3 regions of the Pseudomonas xantholysinigenes genome follow, and region 2 is predicted to be linked to each of the others. Evidence: riboswitches for the same ligand, from Rfam matches in the RefSeq annotation. Region 2 holds a riboswitch; each other region holds the start of a gene.
The links. Region 2 has a riboswitch for cobalamin ahead of HU772_RS14240 (CbtB domain-containing protein). Riboswitches for the same ligand answer to the same signal wherever they lie in the genome.

Region 1: linked by a shared signal. The riboswitch ahead of HU772_RS15005 (TonB-dependent receptor) and the one ahead of HU772_RS14240 (CbtB domain-containing protein) in region 2 are both predicted to bind cobalamin.
Region 3: linked by a shared signal. The riboswitch ahead of HU772_RS12960 (ABC transporter substrate-binding protein) and the one ahead of HU772_RS14240 (CbtB domain-containing protein) in region 2 are both predicted to bind cobalamin.

The regions. Positions count from the first base shown of each region.
Region 1 is NZ_CP077095.1:3,381,226-3,391,524, reverse strand. Features, by position in the region: gene HU772_RS15025 (pyridoxal-phosphate dependent enzyme) at 1-254, opposite strand, end outside; gene HU772_RS15020 (helix-turn-helix transcriptional regulator) at 269-970, opposite strand; gene HU772_RS15015 (amidase) at 1,059-2,762, opposite strand; gene yghU (glutathione-dependent disulfide-bond oxidoreductase) at 2,922-3,761, opposite strand; gene HU772_RS15005 (TonB-dependent receptor) at 4,599-6,719, opposite strand; cobalamin riboswitch at 6,830-7,034, opposite strand; gene HU772_RS15000 (GNAT family N-acetyltransferase) at 7,177-7,746, opposite strand; gene HU772_RS14995 (carboxymuconolactone decarboxylase family protein) at 7,825-8,169, opposite strand; gene lpxO (lipid A hydroxylase LpxO) at 8,312-9,211, opposite strand; gene thpR (RNA 2',3'-cyclic phosphodiesterase) at 9,427-9,972, shown strand; gene HU772_RS14980 (ABC-F family ATP-binding cassette domain-containing protein) at 9,936-10,299, opposite strand, start outside.
Region 2 is NZ_CP077095.1:3,216,762-3,227,060, forward strand. Features, by position in the region: gene cobN (cobaltochelatase subunit CobN) at 1-1,236, opposite strand, end outside; gene cobW (cobalamin biosynthesis protein CobW) at 1,240-2,307, opposite strand; cobalamin riboswitch at 2,408-2,587, opposite strand; cobalamin riboswitch at 2,648-2,816, shown strand; gene HU772_RS14240 (CbtB domain-containing protein) at 2,919-3,104, shown strand; gene HU772_RS14245 (CbtA family protein) at 3,115-3,807, shown strand; gene HU772_RS14250 (cobalamin biosynthesis protein) at 3,825-4,217, shown strand; gene cobM (precorrin-4 C(11)-methyltransferase) at 4,247-4,999, shown strand; gene HU772_RS14260 (DUF1272 domain-containing protein) at 5,063-5,305, shown strand; gene HU772_RS14265 (response regulator transcription factor) at 5,479-6,093, shown strand; gene HU772_RS14270 (transporter substrate-binding domain-containing protein) at 6,097-9,378, shown strand; gene HU772_RS25285 (methyl-accepting chemotaxis protein) at 9,353-9,922, opposite strand; partial or broken gene HU772_RS25290 (PAS domain-containing protein) at 9,938-10,299, opposite strand, start outside.
Region 3 is NZ_CP077095.1:2,931,330-2,941,628, reverse strand. Features, by position in the region: gene dgt (dGTP triphosphohydrolase) at 1-791, shown strand, start outside; gene HU772_RS12995 (hypothetical protein) at 794-1,486, shown strand; gene HU772_RS12990 (hypothetical protein) at 1,509-1,664, opposite strand; gene HU772_RS12985 (GFA family protein) at 1,837-2,217, shown strand; gene HU772_RS12980 (hypothetical protein) at 2,386-2,706, shown strand; gene HU772_RS12975 (OprD family porin) at 2,835-4,172, opposite strand; gene HU772_RS12970 (ABC transporter ATP-binding protein) at 4,188-4,976, opposite strand; gene HU772_RS12965 (FecCD family ABC transporter permease) at 4,973-5,995, opposite strand; gene HU772_RS12960 (ABC transporter substrate-binding protein) at 5,992-7,005, opposite strand; cobalamin riboswitch at 7,119-7,316, opposite strand; gene HU772_RS12955 (acetyltransferase domain-containing protein) at 7,343-8,500, opposite strand; gene HU772_RS12950 (MFS transporter) at 8,697-10,070, opposite strand.

The DNA.
Region 1 (10,299 bases), 160 kb from region 2:
TCGGGCACCACCACCGTGACTGGCAACCCCAGCTTGCGCCCGGCATAGGCCACCGCCAGGCCGGCGTTGCCGCCTGAAGACGAGACGAAATGCCGCGCGCCACGGCCCTGGTGTATTTCACAGGCGTGGCCGACCCCACGCAGCTTGAACGAGCCGCAGGGCTGCAGGGCCTCGAGCTTGAGCCACACCGGGCGCCCGGCAGTGCGCGACAGGGGGCGGGACTCGATCAGCGGGGTATGGATATGCAATGGCATGGGAGCTCCTGAGGTCAGTCGCGGGCAGCTGGCGTGTGTTCGCCACGCAGCTGCTCCAGGTAGTTGTAGACGGTGTAGCGGGTGACGCCGAGGGCTTCGGCGGCCTTCTTCACGCCGCCCTTGACGATGAACAGGCCGCGTTCCTGCATGACCCGCACGGCCTCGACCTTGGCCTGTTTGCTCAGCCGGCCCTGGCCGCTGTGGAGCAGCGCGTCCTGGATGATCTCGGTCATCAGTACCGCCATGTCGGCGGGCTCGGCATTGCTGGGCGTGGCACAGGCCGCGCCCAGCGGCTGGAAGTGCTGGAGGAAGGCCATGGCCGCGTCGAGGCCGGTGACGTCGCTGTTCACGCACAGGCTGGCGAAGGGGTGGCCGGTACTGTCGCGGAAAATCGCCGTGGCGCTGCGCAGGGTGCGGCCCTTGAGAGTGGTGGGGTAGTCGGGCAATACCACTGGGTCACAGCCGCGCTGCTCGACCGTGGCGCGCATCAGTGCCTTGAAGCCTTGGTCTTGTTCAGGGGCGGCGAGGATCGGGCTGCCGACCCGGCGGCCGGAGAGATGGCCATTGACGATGGCCACCACGGAGTGTTCCGGGTGGTCGAGGTCGTGCAGGAGGATTTCTAGGTTGTTGGGCGCGACGCTGCCCAGGGCCTGGAGGGTGGCCTTGAGGACGGTAAGGGTGAGCTGGCGTTCGTGAAGGGGATCGGAAGGGGGCATGGAGGCTCGCCAAATTCAATATTGTGTTGAATTTTACACAATTGGTTGAATTTGGCGAGCGCTGTTCAAGCGTTTCGTGGGGCGTGGATCAGCCCAGTTTTGGCGTGCGCGGCGGGATCATGCGACGCGACCCGGTCGACTCGAACGCGGCGGCGAATTTCAACAGATTGTTGTCGCTGTAGGCCTTGCCGGCAAAGGTCAGCCCCACAGGCATGCCGATATCGGCCATCACGCCCATCGGCACGGTGACGGTCGGTACGCCCAGATGGCGGATCGCCAGGTTGCCGTTGGCCACCCAGATGCCGTTGCTCCAGGCGATGTCCGCCGATTCGGGGTTGATGTCGGCGTCCGCCGGGCCGACATCGGCCACGGTGGGGAACAGCACGGCGTCCAGCCCCTGGGCGTCCATCCAGTCTTCCAGGTCGAGCTTGCGGGTGGCTTCCAGGCCGCGCAGGCCGTCGGGCACGGTGGCGATCTGGTCCCAGGTCTTCAGGCCGCGCTTGGCCATGTTGACGTATTCATCCATGCCAGCGGCCAGGTCATCCTCACGGTTGGGCAGGGTGCCCGGGTCGTGGGGGAAGATCTGCGGCCCGTCGACATCGGCCAGGCGGTTGAGCTTGGGGTCGTCGTTGGCGCGCAGGAAGTCGTCGAAGGCCCAGCCGGACAGTTCCCACAGCTCGTCATGGAGGAATTCCTTGCTGACCATGCCGCGGTTGAACACGGTCGGCGCGCCGGGGCGGTCGCCTTCGCAGTTGGAAACCAGTGGGAAGTCGGTCTCGACCACCTCGGCGCCAGCGGCTTCCAGGGCCTGGCGGGCCTGCTGCCACAATGCGATCACGCTGGCACGGGTGTTGATGCGTTGGCCGGTGGGGCCGCCGATACCCGGCTTTTCCGAGGTGCCGGCTTCGGCATCGGCGTTGATGTACATGCGCGGCACGGCGAAGCGCTTGCCCTTGAGCGACCCGGCATCCGCGGCCAGGTCGAGGTAGGAAGCCGGGCGCACGCTCGAGGCGGCCGGGATCGGCACCCATGGCTGCAGGCGCCACAGATCACCACGCTTGTCGGCGTCGTCGGCGACCACCACGTCGAGAATTTCCAGCAGGTCGGCCATGGTCCGGGCGTAGGGTACGACCACGTCCATGGTCGGCGTCAGCGGCCAGTTGCCGCGTACCGAGATCACTCCGCGCGATGGGGTGTAGGCGCACAGGCCGTTGTTCGAAGCCGGGCCGCGGCCGCTGGACCAGGTTTCCTCGGCCAGGCCGAAGGCGCTGAAGCTGGCGGCGGTGGCGGTGCCGGCGCCGTTGGACGAGCCCGAGGCGAACGGCGCGGTCAGGTAGTTGGCGTTGTACGGGCTTTCGGCGCGGCCATAGACGCCGCGCTGCATGCCGCCGTTGGCCATGGGCGGCATGTTGGTCTTGCCCAGGCAGATGGCGCCACCGGCGCGCAGGCGCTCGACGGTGAAGGCATCGCGCTGGGCGACCAGGTCCTTGAACGCCGGGCTGCCGGAGGCGGCGGTCAGGCCCTTGACCAGGTAGCTGTCCTTGGCGGTGTAGGGGATGCCGTCCAGCGGGCCGAGCGTTTGGCCACGGGCGCGACGGGCGTCGGAGGCTTCGGCCTCTTTCAGGGCTTCAGGGTTGCGCACCACCACGGCGTTGAGCGCGGTGGCGGTGTCCTGGCCATCATAGGCGTCGATGCGTGCCAGGTAGGCCTTGACCAGTTCGACGGCGGTCGTGCGGCCGGACTCGAGCGCGTCGCGCAGCTCGGCAATGGAAACCTCGGTTACCTCGATCATGCTGTCACCACAGTTGTGCAGGTGGAAAAATCATGGCGGCGAGTGTAGCAAGAAGGTCCCGAGGGGCGCAGGCATGCAGTGGGGAAATGCTTCGTTGCAGCGCGGCATTCTGGCCGCGCGGCCTTGTCGGTCCGAAGCCTCGGCAAGGCCGCTCCAGGCTCAGTCCAGGTCTGTGGCTGAATGACGCTCTGGCACCTGGCTGGCTTCGTCGCCCCAGGTGCGGTTGACCCGGGTGCCGCGCTGCACGGCTGGGCGTTGGGCAATGAGTTCGGCCCAGCGTTGCACATGGCGGTATTCATCCACCGCGAGGAACTCGGCGGCGCCGTACAGGTTGCCGCGCACCAGCTGGCCATACCAGGGCCAGACGGCGATGTCGGCGATGCTGTATTCGTCGCCGCCCAGGTAGGTGCTTTCGGCCAGGCGTCGGTCGAGCACATCGAGCTGGCGCTTGGCTTCCATGGTGAAACGGTTGATGGCGTATTCGAATTTCTCTGGCGCATACACATAGAAATGGCCGAAACCGCCGCCCAGGTAGGGCGCCGAGCCCATCTGCCAGAACAGCCAGTTCAGGCTCTCGGTACGCGCGGCCGGGGCCTTGGGCAGGAAGGCGCCGAACTTCTCGGCCAGGTACAGCAGGATCGAGCCGGACTCGAATACCCGCACCGGCGGTTCGACGCTGTTGTCGAGCAGGGCGGGGATCTTCGAGTTCGGGTTGATCCCGACGAAGCCGCTGCCGAACTGATCGCCGTCGCCGATGCGGATCAACCAGGCGTCGTACTCGGCGCCGACGTGCCCGAGGGCGAGCAGTTCCTCCAGGAGGATGGTGACCTTGACGCCGTTGGGCGTGGCCAGCGAGTAGAGCTGCAGTGGCTGTTTGCCGACCGGCAGCGGCTTGTCGTGGGTGGGGCCGGCGACCGGACGGTTGATGCTGGCGAACTGGCCTCCGGAGGGGGCCTGGTGGGTCCAGACCTTGGGCGGAATGTACTCGGGCTTGCTCATGCGCGGAATCTCCTGGTAGGCGGAATGCGGCCAAGTAAAGGCGTGGACCTGCATTCATGCCATGGGTTCGGCGCGGGGGACAAATGCAATCGATGCATAACGGATATCGAACGGCGAGGATTTACAGGTGGCATCAGCTGTGAAAGCAATCCCGCCAAGCGCTCGAGGCATCTGTTAAAGCTAGCGCGGTCGCTGTGGGAGCGGCTTCAGCCGCGAACACCGGCATAGCCGGTGCCAGGCACCGCGTCGCTTGCTTCGCGGGTAAACCCGCTCCCACAGGTGTGGTGCATGCCATGAAACCAGCGCGGTCGCTGTGGGAGCGGCTTCAGCCGCGAACACCGGCGCAGCCGGTGCCAGGCACCGCGTCGCTTGGTTCGCGGGTAAACCCGCTCCCACAGGTGTGGTGCATGCCTTGAGGTCGGCGCGGTCGCTGTGGGAGCGGCTTCAGCCGCGAACACCGGCAAAGCCGGTGCCAGGCACCGCGTCGCTTGGTTCGCGGGTAAGCCCGCTCCCACAGGTGTGGTGCATGCCATGAAACCGGCGCAGCCGGTGCCAGGCACCGCGTCGCTTGGTTCGCGGGTAAACCCGCTCCCACAGGTGTAGCGCATGGCTTGATGCCGGCGCGGTCCCTGTGGGAGCGGCTTCAGCCGCGAACACCGGCGTAGCCGGTGCCAGGCACCGCGTCGCTTGGTTCGCGGGTAAGCCCGCTCCCACAGGTGTGGTGCATGCCATGAAACCGGCGCGGTTGCTGTGGGAGCGGCTTCAGCCGCGAACACCGGCGTAGCTGGTGCCAGGTTTGCCTGCAATATCGCATGGCGAGGGTTCGAGGCCGTGGCCTTAGAAGCTGTAGTCCAGCGTGGCGAAATACGACCGCGGCGCGCCCAGCAACCATTGCTCGCCGCTGTAGCTGGACTGGGCGTACTGGCGGTCGAACAGATTGTTCAGTTGCAGGCCCAGGCGCACATCGGGCAGCACTTGCCAGCCGAGGTTGGCGTCGACCACGGTGTAGCCCGGTACCTGGGCGTCGTTGGCGGCACTGGTGTAGCGTGCGTCCACATAGCGCAGGCCGATGCCGGCGTCGACCGCCTGGCCGAAGCCTTTGCTCAACCACAGGTTGGCGGTTCGGTGCGGGACATCTTGCGGGCGATTGCCGGCTCGGTCGTAGACAACGCCACCGCTGCGTTGCAGGAAATCATCGTACTTGGCCCGCACCAACGCGGCGTTGGCCGACACCTGCCACTGGTTGCCCAATGCCAATTCCAGGCTCGCTTCGAGCCCATCGGAAGTCTGCTGGCCGGCTTGCTGGCTGCGCTTGGAGACCACGTCATAGACCGGCAACTTCTTCTTGACGATGTGGTACGCCGCCAGCGTCCACTCGCCACGTCCGTCCCAGAAGCGCTGTTTCAAGCCCAGTTCGGTCTGCTTGGCTTCGGTCAGTTCCAGGCGGTCTTCCGGTCGCAGGGTCAGCAGGTCGCCGACGCCGTCCTCGCTGGTGGAGTACTGGCCGTACAACGACAGATCGTCGGTGGCCGCGAACACCAGCCCAGCGCGCCAGTTACCGCCGCGCAGGCTGCGGTCGTTGCGGGTGCCGTCGACGAGGTTGTCGCGATCGATATGGTTCTGGTCGCGGCGCACGCCGGTCACCAACGACAGGCGCTCGGTGAGTTGCGTTCGGTTTTCGGCGAAAAGCGCAAAGGTGCTGGTTTTGGACAGCATCTGCGGGCGCAGCGGCGAGCCACTGTGGAAACCGCCGGGGGTGGGCTGCCAAGGGTCGAGTGGGTCACTGCCGTCGTCGTTGTAGGGCGAGTTGCTGTCGACATTGAAGCGAATCTTGTTGTACTCCGCCCCGACCACGGTCTTGCTGGCCAGGCCGAACAGCGCGTGATCGAAGGTGAAGCTCTGGCGGTCGCCGATCTGTTCCTGGTTGTGCTTGATTTCCAGGAAGCTGGCGCGCCCGACCAACCCGCTGTCGGCATCCCAGGCGTACTCCTCGGCATTGCGCCAGTGGCGGCGGCTCTTGATGTAGTACAGCTGGTTGCTGGCGCTGAGGCTGTCGTTGATCTGCCAGTCGCTGTTCAGCCGCGTCCACTCGTCGTGGTAGCGCTGCTGGTCGTTGCTGACGTTGTAGTTCTTCTTGCGCAGGCTGCCGCGCAGGTGGCCGTCGATCAGTGGGGTGCCGTAGTAGTTGGCCGGCTGCGCGTCGCCGCGCTCGTGGGACAAGGTGAAGCTCAGGTCGTCGGTGGCGTCGAAACGCAGCGCGGCCGACAGCGCCAGGCTGCGCGAGTCGGTGCGGTCGACCCAGCCGTTGCTGGCCTGCTGGTTGAGGGTGAGCCGGTAGCTCAGGCGTTCGCTCAGGCTGCCACCGCTGTCCAGGCCCAGCTGCTGGCGGTCCCAGGAACCGTAGCCCAGGCGCAGGTGGTTGCGGATGTCGCCGTCGAAAGGCTTTTTCGGGATCACGTTGACCACCGCGCCAGTGGCGCCTTCGCCATATAGCACCGAAGCCGGGCCGCGGATTACATCGATGCGCTCGACCATCCACGGGTCGACCGGGTAGGTCAGGGTGCCGGCGCCGGCGTACAGGCGCGAGCCATCGAACAGGGTCATCACCGAGCTCTGGCCGCTGAAGCCGCGGGCCGACAGGCCGGTGCCACCGTCGCCCGGCGTGCCGATGAAGGTGATGCCCGGTGAGCGGGTCACGGCATCCTGCACGGTCTGGTTGTTGCGCCCGAGGATCTGCGCTTCGCTCAGCGTGCTGGTGCTGGCCGGTGTTTCCAGGGCGCTGAGGTTCAGGCGCGAGCCGGCCTGGGTTGGGGTGGCCAGGTCGACCACCTGCGGGTCGCGGTTGTCGGTGATCGCCGTGGAGGGCAGGGTGAGGCTACCGGGCTGTTCATCGGCCAGGGCCGGGATCGAGACGGCGAGGCACGCCGCCAGGGTGTGAAGCTTGTTGAATCGGGACATGTCGTTCCACTGCTGCAGGAATGAATGGATCCCGGTGGAAGAACACGCAAAGGCGAACCGCGTAGGCAGGCGCGCACGCGGATACCGGCCTGCGCCCGCCCACCGCGGGTTGCCAAGTGAAGCCTCAGGCCGGTCTCCGGGCTTGCGAGGGTCGTGAAGCCTTCACCTTCCCATGCCGAGGCACAGTGGTCTGTCGAAGGGTTCGCTCGCTTACCGTTGCGGGGGCAGCGCCGGACTTGTCGTGGGGACGACTCACCGGCTTCCCGTTTCACCTTGCGCGCGGCGGCGCAGGGCACCTGAAACTGGCGCGCATCTGACCATCGAAGCGCCAGGGAGTCAATCGTTTGAGTGAATGGCGCCTCTGTGACTCATACCATGCGCTGCCCCTGTGGCAGCGGATTGATCGGGGCGTCGAACCGCCACGAAGCAGGCAATGCGGTGCCATGTGCTGTGTCGATCAGCGACCGCGCCGACGCGACACCCGCGCCTCGATGTTCTTGCGGCCAATCAGCAGTGGCGGTTTTTCCACCACCGGTTCGTCGGCCAGCCACTTGTACATCACCAGGCAGTCCACCAGGCCCAGTTCGGCATGGCGATAGGCCTTGGGCAAGCGCCCGACGGTGTCGAAGCCAAGCTTGTGCCACAGCGCCACGGCCACTTCGTTGGTCGCCACCACCGAGTTGAACTGCAGGGCCAGGAAGCCCTCCTGGCGGGCGAGTTTCTGCGAGTGCTCGCACATCAACCGGGCCACGCCGCGACCTCGGGCAGATTCGCCGACCATGTAGCCGCAGTTGCCCACATGCGCGCCGGGGCCGCCGGCATTGGCCTTGAGAAAGTACGAGCCGAGCAGTTCGCCGTCTTCCTCGGCCACCAGCGTGCGCAGCGGTGTTTCCAGCCACAGCGCGCGGGCGCGCTCGAGGTCGAGCCCGGGGTCGAAGGCGTAGGTCTGGCGGGCCTGGACAATGGCCTGGAAGGTGGGCCAGAAGCGTTGGAAATCTTCCGGGGTCATGGGGCGGATCTGGATCATGGCGGTTCCTGCGGGTACTGAGCCGCTCAGTCTGGGCGGCGCGGCGCCGCCGCGCAAGGGCGGCGACGCCTGGCCGGGTCAGGCGCCGGACTTGCCCACGGCATCCAGGGCCCGGGCCGAGTAGACCAGCGCGGCGCCAGCGTTCATCGCCACCGCCACGCCCAGGGCCTCGGCGATTTCCTCGCGGGTGGCGCCGTGCTTGACCGCCTGCTGCGAATGCACGGCGATGCAGCCGTCGCAGCGGGTGGTGACAGCCACGGCCAGGGAGATCAGTTCGCGGGTCTTGGCATCGAGGTGGTTGGTCTTGGCGCCGGCACCGCTGGCGGTCATGTAACCGGCCACGGTATCGGGAGAAAGGTGCTTGAGATCGCCGATGCCGGCCATCAACTGCTTACGGTAGGCGTCCCAGTCCATCATGCTCATCGTGTTCACCTTGTCAGGTTGGCAACAGGAGCTTTCAGGCTAGTCGAAAGTGGGCTGTTCGGGAGGCGGGACAGGGGCGACGCGAAGGTCGCCGGCAAGGCCGGCTCCTACGCGCGGGTAGGAGCCGGTTTGCGCAGGGCGATCAGATGTAGATGAAGACCAGTACCAGCGCCGCGACCACGGCCCACTTTTCCAGGTAGTAGCGGGTGCGGTTGCGCTTTTTCATGGCCTTGCCGCGTTCACGAATCTTGTAGATGCGGGTGAACAGGCGGTTGATGCCGCCGGTCTTGTCGCTGGCGTCGTTGGGCGCGGCGGCGGCGGCCATGACGTTGCGGCTGAACCAGCGGTTGAAGGCGCTCGCCCAGCGGTACTTGAGCGGGCGCTCGACGTCGCAGAACAGGATGATGCGGTTGTGCTCGGTGGTGTTGGCCGCGTAGTGGATGTAGGTCTCGTCGAACACCACGCCTTCGCCGTCGCGCCAGGAGTACTTCTCTCCGTCGACGTCGATGTAGCAGCCGTCATCGTTGGGGGTATCCAGGCCCAGGTGGTAGCGGTAGGAGCCGGCGTATGGGTCGCGGTGGCGCACCAGCTTGGCGCCTGGCGGCAGGGTAGCGAACATCGCCGCCTTGACCGAGCCGATGCCTTGCAGCAGTTCAGTGGTGCGCGGGCACAGGGTCATCGCCGAAGGGTGGCTCTCGCCGTACCACTTCAGGTAGAAGCGCTTCCAGCCGGTCTTGAAGAACGAGTTGAAGCCGACATCGTCGTAGTTGTCGGATTTCTTGATTTCACCGGCTTGCAGCAGCTGTTGGCCTTCGGCGCGGATTTCCTGCCAGTGGTCCTGCAGCACCTTCAGCTCGGGGAACGCTTCCACGGGCAGGTACGGTTTGGCCGGGTGCTTGGAGAACAGGTAGAGGAAGGCGTTGACCGGCGCCAGGAAGCTGGAGTGGTCGCCCAGCTGGCGGGTCAGTTTGTGGCGAACCCGACCGCGCAGGTGAACATAGGCGATCGAGAGTACGAAGATCAGTACGAGTGCAATTTTCATGGACGTTTACTTGTCGAAAAATGGCCATGCGCCATGGCGTAAGCCCGCCAGCATAAACAATCGTGGGCCGGGTTTGTACCTATTGTTACGACAAATCCACACGACTTAGGTGGGATGGCCTACGGGTTGCGTAAACGATTCAACAGCCCTTGCAGGCTTTTCCCATGGCCAGGGCGCTACACTCGACCCTTCGATCCGCAGCCAAGGAGCAGGACATGGTCCAGGACACACGCCCGAGCGGGGCGCCCTTCAAACGCCTGTTCTTCGCCTTGCCGGTCGTAGATGCCCAGTGCCGGGCCCTGGCGCAATGGCGGCGGAGCTTGAGCCTGCGCAGCGGCAGGCCGGTGCCGGCGGAGAACTTCCATGTCACCCTGGTGTCTCTGGGCGATGTCGATGCGGGGCAGGTCTCGTCGATCTGCGCCGCGGTCGACCGGTTGACACTGCCGCAGGCGCCACTGCGGCTGGTGCTGGACCGCATGCAGGTGTGGCCGCGTGCCGATGCGCTGGTGCTGGAGCCCGAGCAGGCGCCCGTCGCCTTGCGTCAGTTGGTGTATGCCCTGCACCAGGCGTTGTTGCCGCTCGGTATCGCGGCGCCGACCCGCGAGTACCGGCCACACCTGACCCTGTCGCGGGATTTTCGCGGCCAGTTGCCGGAAGCCGGTGAGGCACCGGAGTTCTTCCTGACGGCGCGGCACTTCACCCTGTACGAGTCGCGCAAGGGCCGCTACTGGCCCTTGGCCGAGTGGCCCCTGGCGCAGTGAAAGCGGCGGCTGATATCCAGCCCGTCGAGGAAGTCTTCGTCATGGGAAATCACCAGTAGCGCATTGGGGTAGTGGGCGAGCACCTCCAGCACGTGGCGACGGGTACGCAGGTCGAGATTGTTGGTCGGCTCGTCGAGGATCAGCAACTGCGGCGGACGCGCCGCGATGCAGGCCAGCGCCAGGCGTGCCTTCTCGCCACCGGACAACGCCTGCACCGGGGTGTGCACCGCGTGCGCCTGGCGAAACAGAAAGCTCGCCAGGTGCGCGCGCAGTTGTTCCTGTGACCAGGTAGGCACGTGCCGGGCCAAGGCTTCGAGGACGCTGGCG
Region 2 (10,299 bases):
CATCGCCTTGAGGATATTCAACGCGGCGCCAGGGGTATCCAGGCCGACCCCGTTGCCGATGCGCCCGTCACGGGTCGGGTAGTTGGCCAGCACCAGCGCCACGCGCTTTTCCTGGTTGTCCAGGCGCGCCAGCGTCACCCAGCGCCGCGCCAGTTCGGCGACGAAGTCCATGCGCTCGGGGTGGGCGCGGTAACAGACCACGTCGGACTGGCTGCGCTCGCTGCGCCAGGCCAGGTCCTTGAAACTCACCGGGCGCGTGATGATGCGCCCGTCCAGCTCGGGCAAGGCGATGTGCATGGCCAGGTCGCGCGCGCCCAGGCCCTGCTCGCTCTGCTCCCAACCGGGCTGGTTGTCCTGGGCGCAGATGGCCTGCAACACCGGCACGTCGCGACGCAGCGGCCTCAGGTTGGGTTGCTCGGGGCTGGACAGGGCAAAGCCGGTGGTGTTGATCACCACCTCGGCCTGCACCTCATCGAGCCAGGCTTCGACCTGCCCCAGGCAGGCGCTCTCCTTGAGGCTGGCCACGGCGATCGGCAACGGATTGAGCCCGCACGCTTGCAAGCGCTGGCAGAACACATCGATGAACGCCGTGTTGGCCGCCTGCAGGTGCGAGCGGTAGAACAGCAGCGGTGCCACCGGGTACTCGGGGTTCCACTCGCCGTACCAATCCTGCAACTGGGCACTGGGCCGTGACGGGTGATAGACCGCCGTGCGCGGCAGCGGCTGGGGCTCTTCCCAGGCGTAGTCACGCCCCAGCCATTGACTGGCCAGGCAGTTGAACAGGTTGATCGCGTTGGCCTTGCCGCCTTGGCGCAGGTAGTGCCACAGGCGTTCTGCCTGGGCACCACGCACCGTGCCCAGATCGGTGAGTTCCGGGTCCGGGCGGTCGTCGCCCGGCACCAGGATCAGCTGCACGCCACGACTGGCTAGCGCCACCAGTTGTTCTACGCCATAGCGCCAGTAGCCGACGCCGCCGTGCAGCGACACCAGGATCACCTTGGCATGGCGCAGCACCTGGTCGACATACAGGTCGACCGAGGCGTGGTTCTGCACCTGCATAGGGTTGGCCAGGCGTACGCTGGGAAAATCGTTTGGCAACTGCTCGGCGGTTTCGGCGAGCAGTGCCAGGTGGGAGTCGCCGCTGCAGAGAATCACCAGCTCGGCGGGGGTCTGGCCAAGGTCGGCGATGCTGTCGTCCGGCACGAAGCCGCCGGGCTGGGTCCGCAGCAGGTGCATGGGTCAGGCGCCCAGGGCCTGGCGCAGGCGCGCTTCCAGTTGCACGGCGTCGAGGTCCTGACCGATCAGCACCAGGCGGGTGATGCGCGGCTCGTCGCTGCGCCAGGCGCGGTCGAAGTGCTTGTCGAAACGCGTGCCCACGCCCTGGATCAGCAGGCGCATCGGCTTGCCGGGAATGGCGGCAAAACCCTTGGCGCGCAGGATGCCGAATTCGCCGACCAGCTGGGTCAGGGCATCGAGCAGCAGGCTTTCGTCGGCCTCGGGCAGATCGATGGAGATCGAGTCGAAGGCATCATGATCGTGATCGTCGTGATCATCGCCGTCGTGGTGCGAATCGTGGTGGGTGCGGCGACCGTCGATATGCGCCTCGGATTCGGCCCCCACGCCCAGCAGCACGTCGAGCGGCAGGCGGCCACTGCTGGCCTCGATCACCTTGACCGCCGGCGGCAGTTCCTCGGCCACCTCGGCACGCACCTTGGCCAGGCCGGCGGCGTCGATCAGGTCGGCCTTGTTCAGCACCACCAGGTCGGCGCTGGCCAACTGGTCGGCGAACAGCTCGTGCAGCGGCGACTCGTGATCCAGGTTGGGGTCGAGCTTGCGCTGCGCGTCGACCTGGTCCGGGTAGGCGGCGAAGGTGCCAGCGGCCACGGCCGGGCTATCGACCACGGTGATCACCGCATCGACGGTGCAGGCGTTGCGGATTTCCGGCCATTGGAAGGCCTGCACCAAAGGCTTGGGCAGGGCCAGGCCGCTGGTTTCGATCAGGATATGGTCGAGGTCGCCACGGCGCGCCACCAACTCACGCATCACCGGGAAGAACTCTTCCTGCACGGTGCAGCACAGGCAGCCGTTGGCCAGCTCGAAGACTCGGCCGAGCGCCTCTTCCTCGGTGCAGCCGATGCTGCACTGCTTGAGGATCTCGCCGTCGATGCCCAGCTCGCCGAATTCATTGACGATCACCGCGATACGGCGGCCTTGGGCGTTGTCGAGCATGTGGCGGAGCAAGGTGGTCTTGCCCGAGCCGAGGAAGCCGGTGACGATGGTGACGGGGAGCTTGGCCAGTGTTTTCATGTCGCGTTGCCCTTGGCGGCTATGGCGCGGGCATGCGGGACGGCGGCCGCGGCCATGCTGGCCGGGCGCGTTCGCCACCGGATCACCCCGCCCGGTTGAAAGTCGAAAACGTCGCGAGGCAGGTCTCCTGGCTTGCACCCGTCCGGCGCCTTCCCGCGCGCCTGCGCAGTGGCCTGTGCCGAACCTTTCAGTGCTTACAGTTGCGGGGGCAGCCGCGGCTTGTACCGCGTTCCCGTCTTAGCTCAGGCCAGGCCTGAGAACCTCGAAGCGGCAAGGCTACGCATCCACCCGACAGCGGTCAACCGCCGCCGCGATTGACGCCGGCTACGCCCCGTGATTTGCTAGCGCACTGCCCTCAGGTGCCCCATTGGGGTGAAACGGGAAACCGGTGCGTCGCGCGGCCTTGGAACCAAGCCCCGACAAAGCCGGTGCTGCCCCCGCAACGGTAAGCGACCGGAGCCCTGCTCCGCCTCGCCAGCCCGGAGACCGGCCTGTGGTGCTCGATGAACAACCCCGCGGTGGGCGGGTGCTGTCGCTTGCCCTGGGCCCTCCGCGCCCGGGGGCGTCGCGCTTGCCCGTTGCCCAAAACAAAAGCAGCAGAGGAACGCGTCATGCCCATCACCAGTGCCAAACACAGCCTCGCCACCCCCGTCAGCCTCAGCCAGCGCATGCTCGTCGCCGTGGGTGCCAGCCTGCTGGGCCTGTGCCTGGTGTACTTCGCGGGCTTCTCGCACATCGAAGCGGTGCACAACGCCGCCCACGACACCCGCCACAGCGCCGCCTTCCCCTGCCACTGAGTACGCCCGCATGATTACGCGCATCGCCCGCACCGCGGGTTTCAGCGGGCTGCTGGCCGCCCTGCTGCTGACCCTGCTGCAAAGTTTCTGGGTCGCCCCGCTGATTCTCCAGGCGGAAACCTTCGAGAACGCCGGCCCAGTCGCCGAACATCACGAACACGACGAGGCCCCCGGCCACAGCCATGAGCACAGTGCCGAGGCCTGGGCGCCGGAAGATGGCTGGCAGCGCGTGCTGTCGACCACCGGCGGCAACCTGGTGGTGGCAGTCGGCTTCGCCCTGATCCTCGCCGCGTTGTACAGCCTGCGCGAGCCAGGCCGTACCGCCACGGGTGCGCTGTGGGGCCTGGCTGGCTTCGCGGTGTTCTGCCTGGCGCCGACTCTGGGCCTGCCTCCCGAGCTACCCGGGACCGCGGCCGCCGACCTCGGCCAGCGCCAGACCTGGTGGATCGGCACCGCAGCCGCCACGGCAGCCGGCCTGGCCTTGCTGGTGTTTGGCCGGCATTGGCTGCTCAAGGCCCTGGGTGTGGTCTTGCTGGTAGCCCCCCATGTGGTCGGCGCACCGCAGCCTGCGGTGCATGAAAGCCTCGCGCCGGAAGCCCTGGCCACTCAGTTCAAGATCGCTTCGTGGCTGACCAACGCCGCGTTCTGGCTGGCCCTGAGCCTGCTCAGCGCCTGGCTGTTCCGCCGCGCCCGCCAGGCCTGATGCACGAGCTCAGCCAAGTGCCCGCGCTGTACGCGGGCTTCGGCTGTCGCCGTGGCTGCCCCGTCGAGACCCTGGCGGTGCTGTTGCGCAGAACCCTGGCCAACCATGCCCTGCCCCATTCGGCCCTGCGCGCCATCGCCAGCATCGACACCAAGGCCCGCGAGCCGGGCCTGCTGGCCCTGGCCGAGCGACTCGGCGTGCCCTTCGTCTGTTTCGACGCCACGCACCTGCTCGCCTTCGAACCCTTGCTCAGCCAACGCTCGGCCATCGCCTTTGCCCAGACCGGTTGCTGGGGCGTGGCCGAAAGCGCCGCGCTGGCCCTGGCCTCGCGCGCGTCGTCGCAACCCAGGCTGCAGGTACCACGGCAAGTCCTTGCCGGCGCTACCCTGGCACTGGCGTTCGGCGGATAATCCGCCTTCATTATCTGCAAGGAGCCGCCATGACGGTCTACTTCATCGGCGCCGGCCCCGGCGATCCGGAACTGATCACGGTCAAGGGCCAGCGCCTGATTCGCCAGTGTCCGGTCATCATCTACGCAGGCTCCCTGGTCCCGCCGGCGGTACTCGAAGGCCATAGCGCACGGACAGTGCTCAACAGCGCGGAACTGCACCTGGAGCAGATCATCGACGCCATGCGCCAGGCCCATGCCGAGGGCCTGGACGTGGCCCGAGTGCACAGTGGCGATCCCAGCCTGTATGGCGCCATCGGCGAACAGATTCGTCATTTGCGGGCACTGGGCATCGACTACCAGATCATCCCTGGGGTCACCGCCACCGCCGCCAGCGCCGCACTGCTAGGCTGCGAACTAACCCTGCCGGACGTCGCCCAGACCGTCATCCTTACCCGCTACGGCGACAGCTCGCCGATGCCGCCCGGCGAACAACTGGCCGACCTGGCCCGGCACGGCAGCACCTTGGCCATCCACCTGGGGGTCAAGCACCTGCCAAGGATCGTCGATGAACTGCTGCCGCACTATGGAGCCACTTGTCCGATCGCGGTGGTGCACCGCGCCACCTGGCCGGACCAGGACTGGGTCAGCGCAACCCTGGCTGACATCGTCGAACGGGTCGCGGAAAAAGGCTTTCGCCGCACCGCGCTGATCCTGGTAGGCCATGTGCTGGGCGATGCGCCGTTCTCCGAGTCGGCGCTGTACCGCGCCGGGCACGCGCACCTGTACCGCCAAGGCCACTGAGGCGATTGCCGCCGGGGCGGCGGCGTTGCACACTGCACACACCCCGCCAACGGAATGCCTGCCATACTCGAACTACGCCCCAACTGCGAATGCTGCGACCGCGATCTACCGGCAGAAAGCCCGGATGCGCTGATCTGCTCCTTCGAGTGCACCTTCTGCCGCACCTGCAACGGCCGCCACTTCCAGGGGCAGTGCCCCAATTGTGGCGGGCAACTGGTGGCTCGCCCTACCCGCACAGGCAATGCCTTGCTCAACAACCCGGCGGCTACCCAGCGGGTCAACAAGCCACACACTGTTTGCACCTGACATGAATTTGTAGGAATTTTCAACAAGCACACGAAGGTTTTTCAACAGGCCTATACTCGCCTATTACCAAGGCTCCTGATTGTCCGTAAGGTGCGCGCAGCCCAGTTGGCCCACCGCCTTGCGTATGCAATAGAACGCAGGATGCGGGCTGCACTTTGACAGGAGTTCCCCAAATGACATCCGTGTTGCTGGTTGATGACCACCACATTGTTCGATTGGCCGTACGCATGCTGCTTGAACGTGAACGCTTCACCGTCGTGGGTGAGACCGGCAGCGGTAAGGAGGCCGCGCGCCTGGCCAGGGAAACCAAGGCCGAAGTGGTCATCCTCGATATCGGCCTGCCCGACCTCGATGGCATGGAGGTGATCAAGCGCCTCAAGCTACTGGAGCCCGCGCCGAGGATCATGGCCCTCACCGGCCAACCTGCCGACCTATACGTGCGCCGTTGCATGGACGCAGGCATCTCTGCGTTCGTCAACAAGGATGAAGACCTCGATGCCTTGGTGTTCGCCCTCAAGGCCTTGGTCAAAGGCTACTCGACCTTTCCACAGATGGCGCTCAACAGCAATACGCTGGAGAGCGAAAGCGAGCGCCTGCGGCTTTTGTCCAATCGCGAGATGGAGGTACTGCGCCGCCTCAGCGGCGGCCAGTCCAACAAATTCATCGGCGAGCAGATGAACCTCAGCGCCAAGACCATCAGCACCTACCGCGGCCGCATCATGGAGAAGCTCAAAGTCGAGTCGTTGGTGGAAATGGTCGACCTGGCCAAACGTAACCACGTGGTCTGAGCGATGACCGGGCGCACACTGCTGTGCCTGTTGCTGGCCCTGTTGTCGCCATTGCCCGCCACTGCCGAGGTACAAAGCGAAAACCGCCAACTGTTGGCACGGGCATTGAGCGCAGCGTCACCATTGCAACTCGACGACGCGGATCGCCGCTGGCTCGAAATGCGCGCCGGCCTGGTACTGGGCAGCTCGCGCCCCGACTATCCACCGTTCGACATCAACACCAGCCAGGCCGACTACGAGGGCCTGAGTGCCGACTACGCAGGGCTGATTGGCGAGCAACTGGGGGTACCGATCAAAGTCCGGCGCTATGCCAGCCGGGCCTTGGCGCTGACGGCACTACGCGCCGGCGAGATCGACCTGCTCGGCACCTCCAACGCTTTCGAGGCCAACGATGCAGGGCTGACCCTGAGCCAGCCGTATGCCGACGACCTGCCGGTGATCGCCTCGCGCCACGCGCGCGCAGGGTACGAAGACAGCAACCTGGCCGGCCTGCAACTGGCGATGGTCGACCATTACCTGCCCATGCAGACCGTGCAACAGCTGTTTCCCCAGGCGCAGTTGCGCCTCTACCGTTCGACCCTGGCCGGTATCGCGGCCGTGGCCCTTGGCCAAGCGGATGCCTACCTGGGGGACGCCATCAGCACCGATTACGTGATCGCCAAGGGGTACCAGGGGTTCGTCAAGGTCGATCAGTTCGTCAAGGCCCCCGCCAGTACCTTCGCGTTCGCCGTGTCCCGTGACAACCCACGCCTGCTGAAACTGGTAAACCTTGCCCTGGGCCGAATCGCCGACAGCGAGCGCCTGAATATCCTGCGCCGCTGGACCAGTGGCAGCACTAGCATCCTGCTCGACCGCCGCCTGGCCGCGCTGACGCCGGAGGAGCGCGCCTGGATCGAGCAGCACCGCCAGGTCAAGGTCATGATCAATACCACCCTGGCGCCATTGAGCTTTACCGACAGCCAGCAGCAACCCCGTGGCATCGCCCTCGACCTGCTGGAGCGCATCAGCCTGCGCACCGGCCTGCAATTCCAGATCGTCGAGTCCGAATCCTTCCAGGACATGGTCGAACAGACCGCTCGCGGCCAGGTCGACATGATCGGCGCCATCGGCTACGGCATCCACCGCGCCCTGCGCCTGCGCTACAGCCGCCCCTACATGATCAGTCCGCGGGTACTGGTCACCCGGCAAAACGCACCACCACTGATTGGCGACCACCCCCTGAGCGGCTTGCGGGTGGCACTGCTGCGCGGATCACCGCTGCGTGATGGCCTGGAGCGCCAGGCCATCGGCATCCGTGTGGTGGAAGTGGAGAACCCGCTGCAACTGATGGAGGCGGTAGCCAACGGCGATGCCGACGTGGCGATCAGCTCGCACATCAACGCCGCCTACTTCATCAACCAGGTGTTCAAAGGCCGCCTCAAGATCGCCGGGCTGCAAGGCGACGAGCCGGCACTGGCGGCGTTCGCCGTGAGCCCGGGGCAGCCGCAACTGCAGGCGATCCTTGACAAGGCCCTGCTGAGCATCCCACCGGATGAGCTGGAACAGTTGGTCAATCGCTGGCGCACCAATGCCGTGGTCAGCGACAGCCCCTGGGCCAACTACCGCACCCTGGCCTTGCAAGTGCTGGTGCTGGCCGCCTTGCTGCTGGCCGGCGTGGTGTTCTGGAACACCTACCTGCGCAAACTGATTCACCAACGCACCGAAGCCCAACGTGCCCTGCAGGAACAGTTAGCGCTCAGCCGCGGCCTGCTGGAACAATTGCGTCAGGCCAAGGACGACGCCGAACGAGCCAGCCAGGCGAAAAGCACGTTTCTGGCGGTCATGAGCCATGAAATACGCACGCCGATGAATGCGGTCATCGGTTTGCTCGAACTCGCCCTGGAAGACAGCCACCACGGACGCAGCGACAGTCACGCCCTGAAAACCGCCCACGACTCGGCGCTTGGCCTGCTCGACCTTATCGGCGATATCCTCGACATCTCCCGCATCGAGTCTGGTCATATGACCTTGCAGCCACAACCCGTGGATCTGCTCGAACTCATTCGCTCGACGTTGCGGGTGTTCGAAGGCAATGCGCGCGCCAAGGGTCTGCCGCTGCGCGCCGTCCTGCCCGAGACGCCCTGCTGGGTGCGGGCCGACACCTTGCGACTCAAGCAAGTGCTGTCCAACCTGATCAGCAATGCCATCAAGTTCACCGACCAGGGCCAGGTCGAGGTGACGCTCTGCGTCACACCACTCGACACACAACAACTGAGGGTCACACTGCAGGTCCGCGACAGCGGCATGGGCATCAGCGCCGCCAACCAGGCACGCCTGTTCAACGCCTTCGCCCAGGCCGATGGCCGTCAAGCTCGCCAGGGCGCAGGGCTGGGCCTGGTGATCAGCCGCGAACTGTGCGAGTTGATGGGCGGGCAGTTGACGCTGCAAAGCCTCGAAGGCCTCGGCACCCAGGTCGAAGTCCAGCTCACCTTGCCATCCAGCGCCGCGCCCAGCGACGAGTCCGCGCCAGGCCTTCCCTCGCAGACTACCGTCGGGCCGCTGCAAGTCCTGGTGGTCGATGACTATCCAGCCAACCTGCTGTTGCTCGAGAAACAACTGAACTCGTTGGGACATCAGGTCGTGCTGGCCGACCAAGGCGAGGCCGCCCTGGCACTGTGGCAGGCCAGCCGGTTCGATATAGTGCTCACCGATTGCAGCATGCCGGTGATGGACGGTCATCAACTGACCTTGCGTATTCGCGCCCTGGAACAGCAAGGCTCGCAGCCCGCCTGTCGCATCATCGGCATCACCGCCAATGCCCAGGCTGAAGAGCGCCAGCGCTGCCTGGACAGTGGCATGGACGACTGTCTGTTCAAGCCGGTCAGCCTGCAGGCGCTGAGAAGCGTCCTGGCACAGCTCCACCAGGGCACCCAGGCGCCATCCCTCCCCGAGCCACGCGCCTCAGGCTTCGACCTGGAGCAACTGCGTCACCTGACCCAGGACGACGAGCAGTTGATCATACGCCTGCTGGAACAGCTGGCGGCCAGCAATGCCGAAGACCTGCGGGCCTTGCGTGCGCTGGGCGAAACGCCGTCGGCCGAAGCCCTGGGCCCGGTCGTGCACCGGATCAAGGGCGGCGCCAAAATGCTCAAGGTCAGGACCCTGGTGCAGGATTGCGAAGCCCTGGAGCAGGCTATCGCCCACCACCAGCCGTACAGCTCGTTGCTCGAGCGCCTGCATGCCAGCCTGGACACTCTCGAGCGGGAGTTACGCCAGGGCCTCAGTGCAATTGCAGGGTCGAACTGATTTGGCTGATGGCGTCCACCACGTGCCGTGAACCCTGCTGGATTTCCATGATCACCGTACCGGCCTCGTTGGCCAGCTCCACCCCCAGTCCGGTACGGGTCAGGCTCGACTGCATGCTCGCCACCGCGGTCAACGACAAATCGTGGTTCTGCCGCACCACTTCGACGATTTCCAAGGTGGCCTTGCTGGTACGCGCCGCCAGGTTGCGCACCTCGTCGGCGACCACGGCGAACCCTCGACCGTACTCGCCGGCACGGGCCGCCTCGATCGCCGCGTTCAGTGCCAACAGGTTGGTCTGGTCGGCAATACCGCGAATGGTCAAGACGATCTGCCCGATGGCCTCCGACTGCTTGCTCACCGCATCGATACTTTGCGCGGCCTGGTTGAGCTCGGCGGAGATCTGCTCGATCACCTGCACAGTCTGCTGCACCACCTGGGTGCCCTTGCGCGCGCAGGCATCGGTCTGCACCGAACTGGCATGGGCGGCGTCAGCGGCAGTTTGCTGGGTGCTGACCTGATTGGTGATGTCGCTGGCGAACTTCACGACTTTATAAAGGCGCCCCTTGTTGTCGAAGATCGGGTTATAGGACGCCTCCAGATAGACGGTCTGGCCCTGCTTGTTGACCCGCTCGAAGCGATGCGAATGGTACTCGCCACGGTTGAGCGAAGCCCAGAAATCGCGGTACTGCGCCGACTCGCGTTCATGGGGCAGGCAAAACAGGCCGTGGTGACGGCCCACCACCTCGTCCAGGCGATAGCCCATGGTATCGAGGAAGTTCTGGTTGGCCTTGATCACCCGCCCCGCCGGGGTGAACTCGATCACCGCCATGGAGCGACCGATGGCCTTGAGCAGGCTTTCGCTCTCGTGCTCTTCATTGACATGACGGGTAATGTCGGAGGCCACCTTGATCACGCTGGTGA
Region 3 (10,299 bases), 290 kb from region 2:
TCCGCTCAGAAGAAGGTATTGCGCGTGATGTGCTGAGCAAAGTTGGGTTGACGTCCGGCAAGCGCCACGCATTGGCGTACGTCATGGAGGCCTGTGACGATATCGCCTATGCAGTCTTGGACGCGGAAGATGCAATCAAAAAAGGTCTAGCATCGTTTTACGATCTGATGGCATACCTCAAGCATCGGCATTCGGACGGATTGGTGGGGCGCGTTGTCCAGCAGGGCGAGGCGAAACATAACGAATACCGGGCGGCCAATCTTTCGCCCAGTGAACTGAACGATGTCTCGATGCAACGCTTCCGCGTTTACGCCATTGGCGAAATGATCAACGCGGTGACCAAGGCGTTTATCGAAAATGAGAGCGCATTTGTTTCCGGATGTGAGAAAAAAACGCTGCTGCAGTTGTCCAGCGCTGCTGAGCTGCGCGATGCATTGTGCGATTTCTCCCGGAAATACGCGTTCGTCCACCGGACCGTCCTGGAGGTCGAGCTGCGTGGATACAATACGATCCATCAACTCATGGATATTTTCTGGGCTGCTATTGCCGAAACGGATCCCGACGATCCGCAGCACAAGCTCCCCAAGAACCCCTATAATCGCTATGTGTTTACTCGGATCTCGGAAAACTATCGTCGGGTCTACCAAGCTCCGGCAGACGATGTGAAGGAGCTGCCGCCCAGATATCGGCAGTTTCTGCTGCTGACCGACATGATTTCAGGAATGACCGACACCTACGCGGTCAATTTGCTCGAAGAGCTGAATTCCTTCAAGAAACCAACCCCACGCTAACAATGATCAACACCCGCAAAAAGCTGATCACCTACCTGCGTAAGCGCGACGGCATCAAGCCGTCGCTGCAGGCGACCCTGGTCAACATCCGCTGCAAGCTTCCCGATGTGGTGATCTTCGGTGGGATGGTCAGGGACTTCGGCTTGGGGGTCAGGCACTTCTCATCGGACATTGACATGGTGACCACGGCTTCGGCCGAGCAAATCCGCCATGCGCTTGCCGGCCTCAACCCGGTCATGAACAAGTTTGGTGGGTTCCGGTTCCGCGAGAACGGGCGCCTGTTCGATATCTGGTCACTGCAAGACACGTGGGCAATTCGTGAGGGGCACGCGCAGGCCAAGTACCTGTCTGACCTGTGCAGGACCACATTCTTTAACCTGGATGCCGTCATCTTTGATGTACACGCGCTGAAGGTGCGCGCGCGGCATGGTTATGACGAGGACCTGCAAAGGCGTGTGCTGGATATCAATCTGGAAGCCAACCCCAACCCTCGACAAATGGCCATCCGCGCGGTGCGCATGGCCATCCAGAAGGATCTCCAGCTGGCGCCGGCGCTGGTGGAGTATGTGCTGGAACAGTTGTATGGCACTTCGTTGAACCTGACGTACCAATCCTATGTGCGACAACTGCATGATCACACGGGCCGCACGCCGGAGTCTGCCTTCCGGTTCGAACCGCAATTGAAAATCTGGTGAATCGCTTTACGTGGCGCTCTGTTCAGCCTTGGAACGGATTGCGCAGGCGTACCCAGACGAGGGCGGGCAGCGCCATCAACAACCATTTGAGGTAGCGGTTCACCTCGTAGTATTCGCATGCCGTGCCGATGAGCGTGCACAGCACGACCACCGCCACAAACTGAAATATCCTGTCCATCAAGTGGGTTCCACTACGTCGTTATGTGTTCGGGCGGGCACTCTAGCAGTGCGCCGTGTAGGGCGCAGTTGGTGCGTGCGGTCATGCCATATGGTGTAACACTTTTTACCCTCAGTAATGGCTGCGCCTTTGGCTATCGTGCTGGCTTCAGCAACGGCAGGAGGTGCGCTGCATGACTATGTTTACGGGCGGTTGCCTGTGTGGCCGTATCCGCTTTGTCGCCGAAGGCGAGCCTGATTTCCCCCATACCTGTTCCTGTTGTCAATGCCAGCGGCATTCGGGCGGGTTGACGCTGTGCTGGGTCGAGTTCGCCAAGGCGGCAGTCAGCTGGGTCGGGGAGGATGGCGTGCCTGCGCTGTACCGTTCCTCGCCAGTATCCAGTCGCGCTTTCTGCGTCACCTGTGGCAGTTCCCTCGGTGCCATCGACGATGGACCGACCGTGGCCTTGTTGCTGGGTTGCTTCGACGACAAGGGCGCGCCGGGCCTCAGGCCTGCCTCACATTCATTCGAGGACAGTCGACCCGCCTGGTGGAAAGTCGATGCCTGCGGATGATGCTGTCGAGCCCACAGGACCGCTCTGACGCCTTTCAAGGATGGGTTGCTAAAGAGCTCGTCAGACCATTCCTTCGGTCAAGCCCAGCGGTCAACACCCTGTTCATTTTCACCCTGCGTGCAATCGCCTACCGTCTCCTTCCCTGTCATTTCCAAGGAGCAACTTACGATGCCCGATCTCGCGTTATACAAGGTGAAACTGCTGGACGAATTCGAAGCCCGTGAGGACGAATGGACCTTCGGCCACTTCGAGCGACGCCTGACCGAGGTGAAACCGGCCGCCTACTACCAGGATGCCAAAGGCATCATCATCGCCGCGCACAAGGCCGGAAACTGGCCGAAAACGGTGAAGCGCTACCTACTGACCAACTTCCAGGCGTTCGGCAATGTCAGCAGTGAGTTCAACGAGATTTTCGACCAAGTCCTTGCCAGCCTGACGCCGCAGGAACGGGCTTACTGGCAAATGCCCAAGACGATCGAACCGGCCTGATTGACCTGCAGGAGGTCGCCCAGCCCTTTGCGGCTGCGTTGTCATGCAGGGAACCATTATCCCTGTGGGAGCGCGAACCAGACGACCTGGTGTCTGATGCCGGCCAGGGCGCGCCCTGGCTGTTGAAATCAGAACCCACCCGCCAATGGCCATTCCACCGCCAAGCGAATCTGGTCGCCATCCAGCTCCGCTTGCGCGGTGTTGCCACGATGCACGTTATGCCTCAAGGAAAACGCCACGCCCTTGGCCTTGCCGCTCTGCACCACGTACCGCGCTTCCAGGTCGCGCTCCCAGTGTCGGCCATCCTTGCCATACCCTAGGTAGGCATAGCCGCCTCGCGGGTCCACGTGTGTCCCATCGATGGCGAACCCACGCACATACAGCGCGGTGAAGCTCAGCCCCGGCACGCCATACCCGCTCATGTTCAGGTCGTAGCGTGCCTGCCAGGACTTTTCGTTGGGCGCATTGAAGTCGGACATCTGCACGGCGTTGCCGAGGAAGATGGCACCCCGTGTCACATAGTCGAATGGGCTATCGCCATCCACCTGTTGCCAGCCGAGGCTGAAGGCATGTGGCCCCTGGGCGTAACGGGTGACCAGGCTCCAGGTGGTGTTGTCGATACGTCCCGACAAGGCTTTGCCGGTGTCACGGGTGCGGTACAGGTTGAGGTCGAGGTTGACGCTGCGTCGATCGTCGAGGGCGTGGCTGAGGGTACTGCCGAAATAGTGCTGGTTCCAGCTGTCCTGGTAGCGCGAGGTGTAAAGGCTGGCGCTTATGCCGGTGGTTGGGTTCCATGTGGCACCGGCCAGGCCGAACTGATTGCCCTGGCGGGCATTGGAATAGTTGACCACGAAGCCCTGGTCGTGGCTCGAGGCGTTGCGGTCGGTGCTGGCGGTGAAGTGACCGGCGACCAGTTTGAGCTTGTCGATTTCTTGGCTGGTGAGAAAAAAGCCGGTGGCGGTCTCGGGCAGCAGGCGGCTGTCGGATGAACTGAACACTGGCGTCTTGACCCGTTGCTCGCCATACGCCAGCACGCTGTTCGAGACGCGCAGCTTGAGCGCGGCGCCGCCTCGGCTGTAGGCGCGCTTGGGGTGACCCTCGTTGTCCAGCCCCAGCAGTCGCGCCTTGCCGGCACGGCCACCGCCGCTGTCGAGTTGAGCGCCCAGGTAGGCGTGGGCATCCGCGCCGACGCCGATCGGTCCTTGGGTGAATCCCGAGTTGAACGTGCCCATCACCCCATAGGCCCACTCTTCGGCCTTGCCATTACGCTCGTGGCGCGGCTTGTAGGCATTGCGCGCGCCGCCGTTGCGTCCACCGTGGCGGTAGTCACGCTGGTCGAAGATGCTGCGGTTGAGCAACTGCCAGTTACTGTCGGCAATCAACCCCCTTGACTGCGACTGCGCCGAATCGGCCAGGGCCAGGGGCGTCAGACTCAGCAGGGGCAGGGCCAGGGCGATGGGCTTCAAGGGCGGTTTCCGGATTCAGGTGGCGCGAAAACGCAGGATGCGTGCGCCGTCCACAGGGTCGGTGAGGTAATGAGCGCGCACGCCGAAGGTGTCCAGCAGGCGCTCCGGCGTCAGCACCGTTTCGGGTGCGCCGAGGGCGACCAGACGCCCTTGGTCGAGTACCGCCAGACGGTCGCAGGTCAACGCCTGGTTGAGGTCGTGCAGCGCCACCACGGTCGTCACCGGTAGCGCCTGCACCTGGTGCAGCAAGCTCAGTTGGTGCTGGATGTCGAGGTGGTTGGTCGGCTCGTCGAGCAGCAGCACCTGCGGGCGCTGCGCCAGGGCACGGGCGATATGCACGCGCTGGCGCTCACCGCCGGACAGCTCGCCCCAGCGGCGCTGGCGCAGGTGGCTGGCGTCGACGTCGGCCAGGGCCTGTTCGACGATGGCTCGATCGGCCTGGGCAAAGGGTGCCAAGGCCGACAACCAGGGCGTGCGACCAAGGGCGACGGCGTCGAACACGCTGATGGCGTCCAGGGTGTCGGCGTGTTGCTCGACCAGTGCCAGGATTTGCGCGATACGTCGGCGCGGCAGGGTCGTCAGTGTCTCGCCCAGCAACTGGACAGCGCCGCTGCTAGGCAGGCGCAGGCCAGCCAGGAGCTTGAGCAAGGTGGACTTGCCGGAGCCATTGGGCCCGACCACGCCGAGGGTCTCGCCGGCACGCAGCGCCAGGTCGATGCCGTGCAGTACCTCGCGCCCACCCAGGCGCAGGCCCAGGCCCTGGCAACTGATAGGCGCGGTTGCCGGAGGGTTCATAGCGGTCATGGGCGGCCCCGCCGACTGACCAGAATCAGTGCGAATACCGGTGCGCCGATCAGCGCGGTGACCACGCCGACGGGAATCACCTGGCCGCTGATCAGCGTGCGCGACACGATGTCGGCGACGATCAGGAACAACGCCCCGCCCAGGGCGCTGGCCGGTACCAGGCGCGCATGCCCGGGGCCGAGCAGCAGGCGCAGGGCGTGGGGGATGACCAACCCGACGAAGCCAATGGCACCGACGATCGACACCATCACCGCGGTTACCAGCGCCGCGCAACTGATCAGCAGCAATTGGGTGCGGCGCACCGGCACGCCAAGCGAGGCGGCGGAGTCGGCACCGAAGGTGAAGGCATCCAGAGCTCGGCGATGCCACAGGCACACCAGCAACCCAAGCAGGGCGGCGGGCAGCGCCAACCAGACGGCGGGCCAGCGCACGCCGCTGAGGTTGCCGAGCAACCAGAACAGGATGCCGCGAGCTTGCTCGGCCGTGGCGGACTTGGTGATCAGGAAGGCGGTGAGCGCATTGAACAGCTGCGAACCGGCGATGCCGGCCAGGATCACCTGGGCATTGTCGTGGCGGCTGCGACTGCCGCTGGCCTGGGACAGTGCCAGCACCAAGGCGAAGGCCGCCAGCGCGCCGAGGAAGGCGCCGCCGGACAGCGACAGCGCCGCGCCACCCAGCCCCAGCAGGCCGACGGCCACGGCGCCGGTCGAGGCGCCAGCGGAGAGGCCGAGCAAGTACGGCTCGGCCAACGGGTTACGCAGCAATGCCTGGAGGATCACCCCGCAGAGGGCCAGCCCGGCACCGCAAGCGGCCGCTACCAGGGTCCGCGGCAGGCGGTAGTTCCAGATGATGCCAGCGTCGATCGGGTCCAGCGGATGGCCGGCCTGCCATAGCTGGTTGGCCAGTACCTGCCAGACCACATCGACACCCACTCGGGTCTCACCGATGGCGATACCAGCGAGCATGGCCAGGCTCAGGGCAAGCAGCGCGCAGGCGCCCAGGGGCAACAGGCGGCTCATGGTTGCGCTGCTTTGCCACTGGCGAAGGCCGCGGACAGCACCTCCAGCCCGCGGAACAGGCGGATGCCCGCCTGCATGGCATCGGCGTCAAGCACGATGATCCGGCCTTGCTGCACCGCGTCCATGTTGCGTGTCACCGGATCGGTGCGCAGGAATTCGAGCTTTTTCTGGTAGTCGTCGGCGGGGTAGCGACGGCGGTCCATGCGGGCCACGATCAACCAGGTCGGATTGGCCCGGGCCAGGGTTTCCCAGCCCACGGTTGGCCATTCTTCGCTGGACTCGACCACGTTGCGCACGCCGAGGGTCTGCAGCATGAAGTCGGCCACGCCCTGGCGGCCGGCAACATAGGGATCGAGCGCCAGGTCGGCGCTGGAGAACCAGAACAGCGCGCTGGTGTGGGCCAGATCCTTGCCTGCCAACTGTCGCTGGGCGCGCAGCAGGCTGTCTTGAAGCGCCGTGTTCAGTGCATTACCGCGCGCCTGCACATCGAAGATTTCGGCCAGTTGGCTGATGCTTTTGTAAATGCTCTCGACCTTGAACGGTCGCAGACGGGTGCCGTCGGCACCGACCAGGTTGTCCTTGCCTTCGCAATCGGAAGGCAGCAGGTAGGTAGGGATGTGCAATTCGGCGAACTGTTCACGGGTGGCCACCGCGCCCTGGGCGCCGACCATCCACTCGAACTGCACCGCCACCAACTGCGGACGCTTGCCGACCACGGCCTCGAAGCTCGGTTCGTTGTCGGCCAGGCGCTCGACCTGATCGTTCTGCGCCTTGAACTCGGGCAGGACGTTGTTGAACCACAGCGAGGTACCCGCCAGGCGCTCGCCCAGGCCCAGGGCGTAGAGCAGTTCGGTGCCGGCCTGGCCGATGGTCACTGCGCGTTCGGGCGCCTGGGCGAACGTCTGGGGCACGCCGCAATTGTCGAGGGTCAGCGGGTAGTGGGTCGCGCTGGCCTGGGCCAGGCCTGATAGTGTCAGGCCAGCGAGCAAGGTGGCGAGGCGGGGCAGCATGGTGGGGCGATCTCCTGTCTTGCGGTGCGCGGTCATGGGCACGGACAGGCATCGCCGAGCGCGAGCGAGGGGCTCGAAGCGCAAGGCGGATGACCATCCCGGACACCCCGCCGGTTGGTGAATGCGTGCCGGCAGGTCTCCTGACTGGTGCGTCCTGGCCCGGCGCCAGCCTTCCCGGATGGATCATCCAGTGGCATCGATGGCGCGGGCTCGGCACCTACAGTTGCGGGGGCAGTTCCGTTCGGCCCGCGGTTGGCGAGCCCTGGATTCCCTTTTGATTCCGTGTGGAAACCGGCGGGCGGCATGGTAGACCATCACACCGCCGGGCGAAACGCTTTTACAGGTACTTGAGCCAGGCCAGGTCGCGGCGGCGCGCCTTCAGGCGGGCGAACCCGCGTACCGGCAAGTACAGCGCAACAGCCAGCAGCACGGCGACCAGCCATACCGCCGCGATGTGGTCGAAGCCGAAATAGTCGCCCTGGTTGTGGCCGAACAGGGCGACACTGGCCAGGTACAGTAGCTTGAGCACATACAGGTGCAGCAGGTAGAAGAACATGGGCGCCGCGCCGAACACGGCCAGGAGGGTGATCCAGCGGGTGTTGCCGGCACGTTCGAAGCCGCGCAGCAACAGCAAGCCAACACCGAGGGTCAGGGCCAGGAACAGCAGCGAGGGCGGGTACTTGGTGATATTGAAGAAACTCATCAGAGTCTGGGTGACGCTGGGGTAGGGGCTCCAGGGCGCCTCGCCATAACCGTTGAGCAGGCGCAGCGCGACGAAACCCAGCAAGGCCAAGGCCCCGGCCAGCAGCAGGTGTCGTTGGCGCTCGGTAGCCTGGCTGCCGCCGGCGAACCAAGGCCCCAGGCCGTAACCCAGGGCAATCACGCCGATCCATGGCAACAGCGGATAAGAGGTGCGCAGGCGCAGCCCGTCGACGAGTTCCAGCCAGCCACGATCATGCAGGATCGCCCACGGCACATGCAGCACCGATGCCGGCCCGAAATGCAGGTCGTCGAGCAGGTTGTGCCCGGCGACGATCAGCACGCCCAGGGTGATCAGCAGCGGGCGTGGCAACCACACCAGCAGCGACAGGGCGATCATGCTCAGGCCGATGGCCCAGATCACCTGCAGGTAGATCACGCTGGGGGGAAACTGGAAAGTCCAGGCGAAATTGACCAGGGTGAACTCCAGCACCACCAGGAACAGGCCACGCTTGAACAGGAAGGCCGAGACCTCGCCGCGACCCCGGTGTTTTTCCCCGTACAACCAGGCCGACAGCCCGGTAAGCAGCACGAACACTGGCGCGCAGAGGTGCGCCAGGGTGCGACTGGCAAACAGACTGGGGTCGGTGGCGTCGACGGTCATCGGGTCGCTGACCTGGCGGTGCAGGAAGAAGGTTTCGCGCACGTGGTCCAGGAGCATGAACAGGATCACCAGGCCGCGCAGGGCGTCGATGCTTTGCAGGCGTTGGTTGGGTGCGAGGGAGGTGCTGGTCATCGGAAAGCGTCGCGGGGAAGGAATAATTGAAATGTTATCTTATATCATTAAATGTTTTCCTGAATAGCTTCAGAAGACCTCTGCGATCCGCTAGCAGCAGGCCTTGCCGGTGAACACCGGCCGCGCCGGTGCCATCCAGCGTATCGCCAGGTTCGCCAGCAAGGCCGGCTCCTACAAGGGTCGAGTGATGCTCGTGTCAATGCCCGAACGCTTTCTGGCTGTCTTTGCAGCTGGCTTGCGAGGCGTCCTGCGTCACTGGTCGTGCGTGGGGATTGCCCAGGTCTTCCATCGCCAGGCGGTGGGTTTCGGGGGCAAGATACGCAGCCAAGGCACACACGCAAGTAATCAGCAGCGCCAGCCCACCGACCACCAGCGGGATATTTTCCGACCCCGGCGGCGCCACCATGGCGAACAGTGCCGGCAGCATGGCGGTGATCATGGTGCCGATGTTCTGTGCAATGGCCATGGCCGAGACGCGATAGCGGGTGTGGAACAGCTCCGGGTAGAAGCTGGGGAATACGGCGTTGTAGCCCTGGTAGACCATGCCCCACATGACGATCGAGGCGGCGAAGGCCAGCGGCACGTGCTGGATGCTGATCGCATACAGGTAGACGAACGCCAGCAGGCCCGAGCCCAGGCAGCCGGCGATCATGGTCGGGCGCCGGCCGATCTTGTCCGAGAGGCTACCGACGAAGGGGATCACCAGCACCGCGACGATATTGCCCACCACCGGAATCCACAGGTACACGCTCTTGTCGAAGCCGATGCCATAGGCCGGCTGTACGGCGTAGGCGGCGCCAAAGATGGTGGCGACCACCGGGATCACGTTCATCAGCGCCATGAACATCACCAGCACCATGTGCCGCCAGCTATGGCGAAACGCCTCGCTGATCGGCGACTTGGCCACCTTGGCCTGCTGTTCTTCCTGGACGAACGCCGGCGTTTCGTGGACTTCCTTGCGGATGATGAAGCCGGCGATCAGCACCACCGCACTCATCAGGAACGGAATCCGCCAGCCCCACTCATTGAACGCCTCGCTGGGCATGAAGTAGGCCAATGGCAGGAACACCGCCGCTGCCATCACCTGGCCGGCCTGCACGCCTTGCAGGGTGTAGCTGGCGTAGTAGCCACGGCGCCCGAACGGCGCGTGCTCCATGATCATCGAACTGGCCCCGGATATCTCGCCGGCAACGGCGAAACCCTGGATCAATCGCAGCACTACCAGCAGCGCCGGAGCCAGCAGGCCGATGTCGTGGTAGGTGGGCAGCAGGCCCACCGCCATGGTGGAAAGGCCCATCAGGAACATGCACAGCAGCAGCACGTTCTTGCGCCCGCGGGTATCGCCCCAGTGGCCGAGCACGAAGGCCCCGACAGGGCGCGCCAGGTAGCCGACGCCGTAGGTGGCCAGCGAGGCGATGATGGCCATCTTCGGGTCGCTGGAGGGGAAGAAAATCTGCGGGAAGATCAGCGCCGCGGCCTGGGCATAGATGAAGAAGTCGTAGTACTCCAGGGCAGAGCCGATCCAGCCGCTGGCAGTGGCTTTGCGAGCTTGGGAGCTTGAGTGGGCCATGTTGTCTCCGTTGTTCTTGTCAGGGGCCGCAGGGTCAGTGCCGGGGGCACGAACGGGGGCTATGGGGAGAAGACGAACGAGGCGTCGCGGATCGCAGGGCGAGCAAGGTGTGCATAGATCGGTACCCGTTTTCTTGAATTTATTATGTGGTGACGCTGGGCGTTGCAGCGCAGGTCCCGCCGGATGGCCGGAGGTAACCTGCTGCTGGTGTTCATGGTTGTTCAGCGGG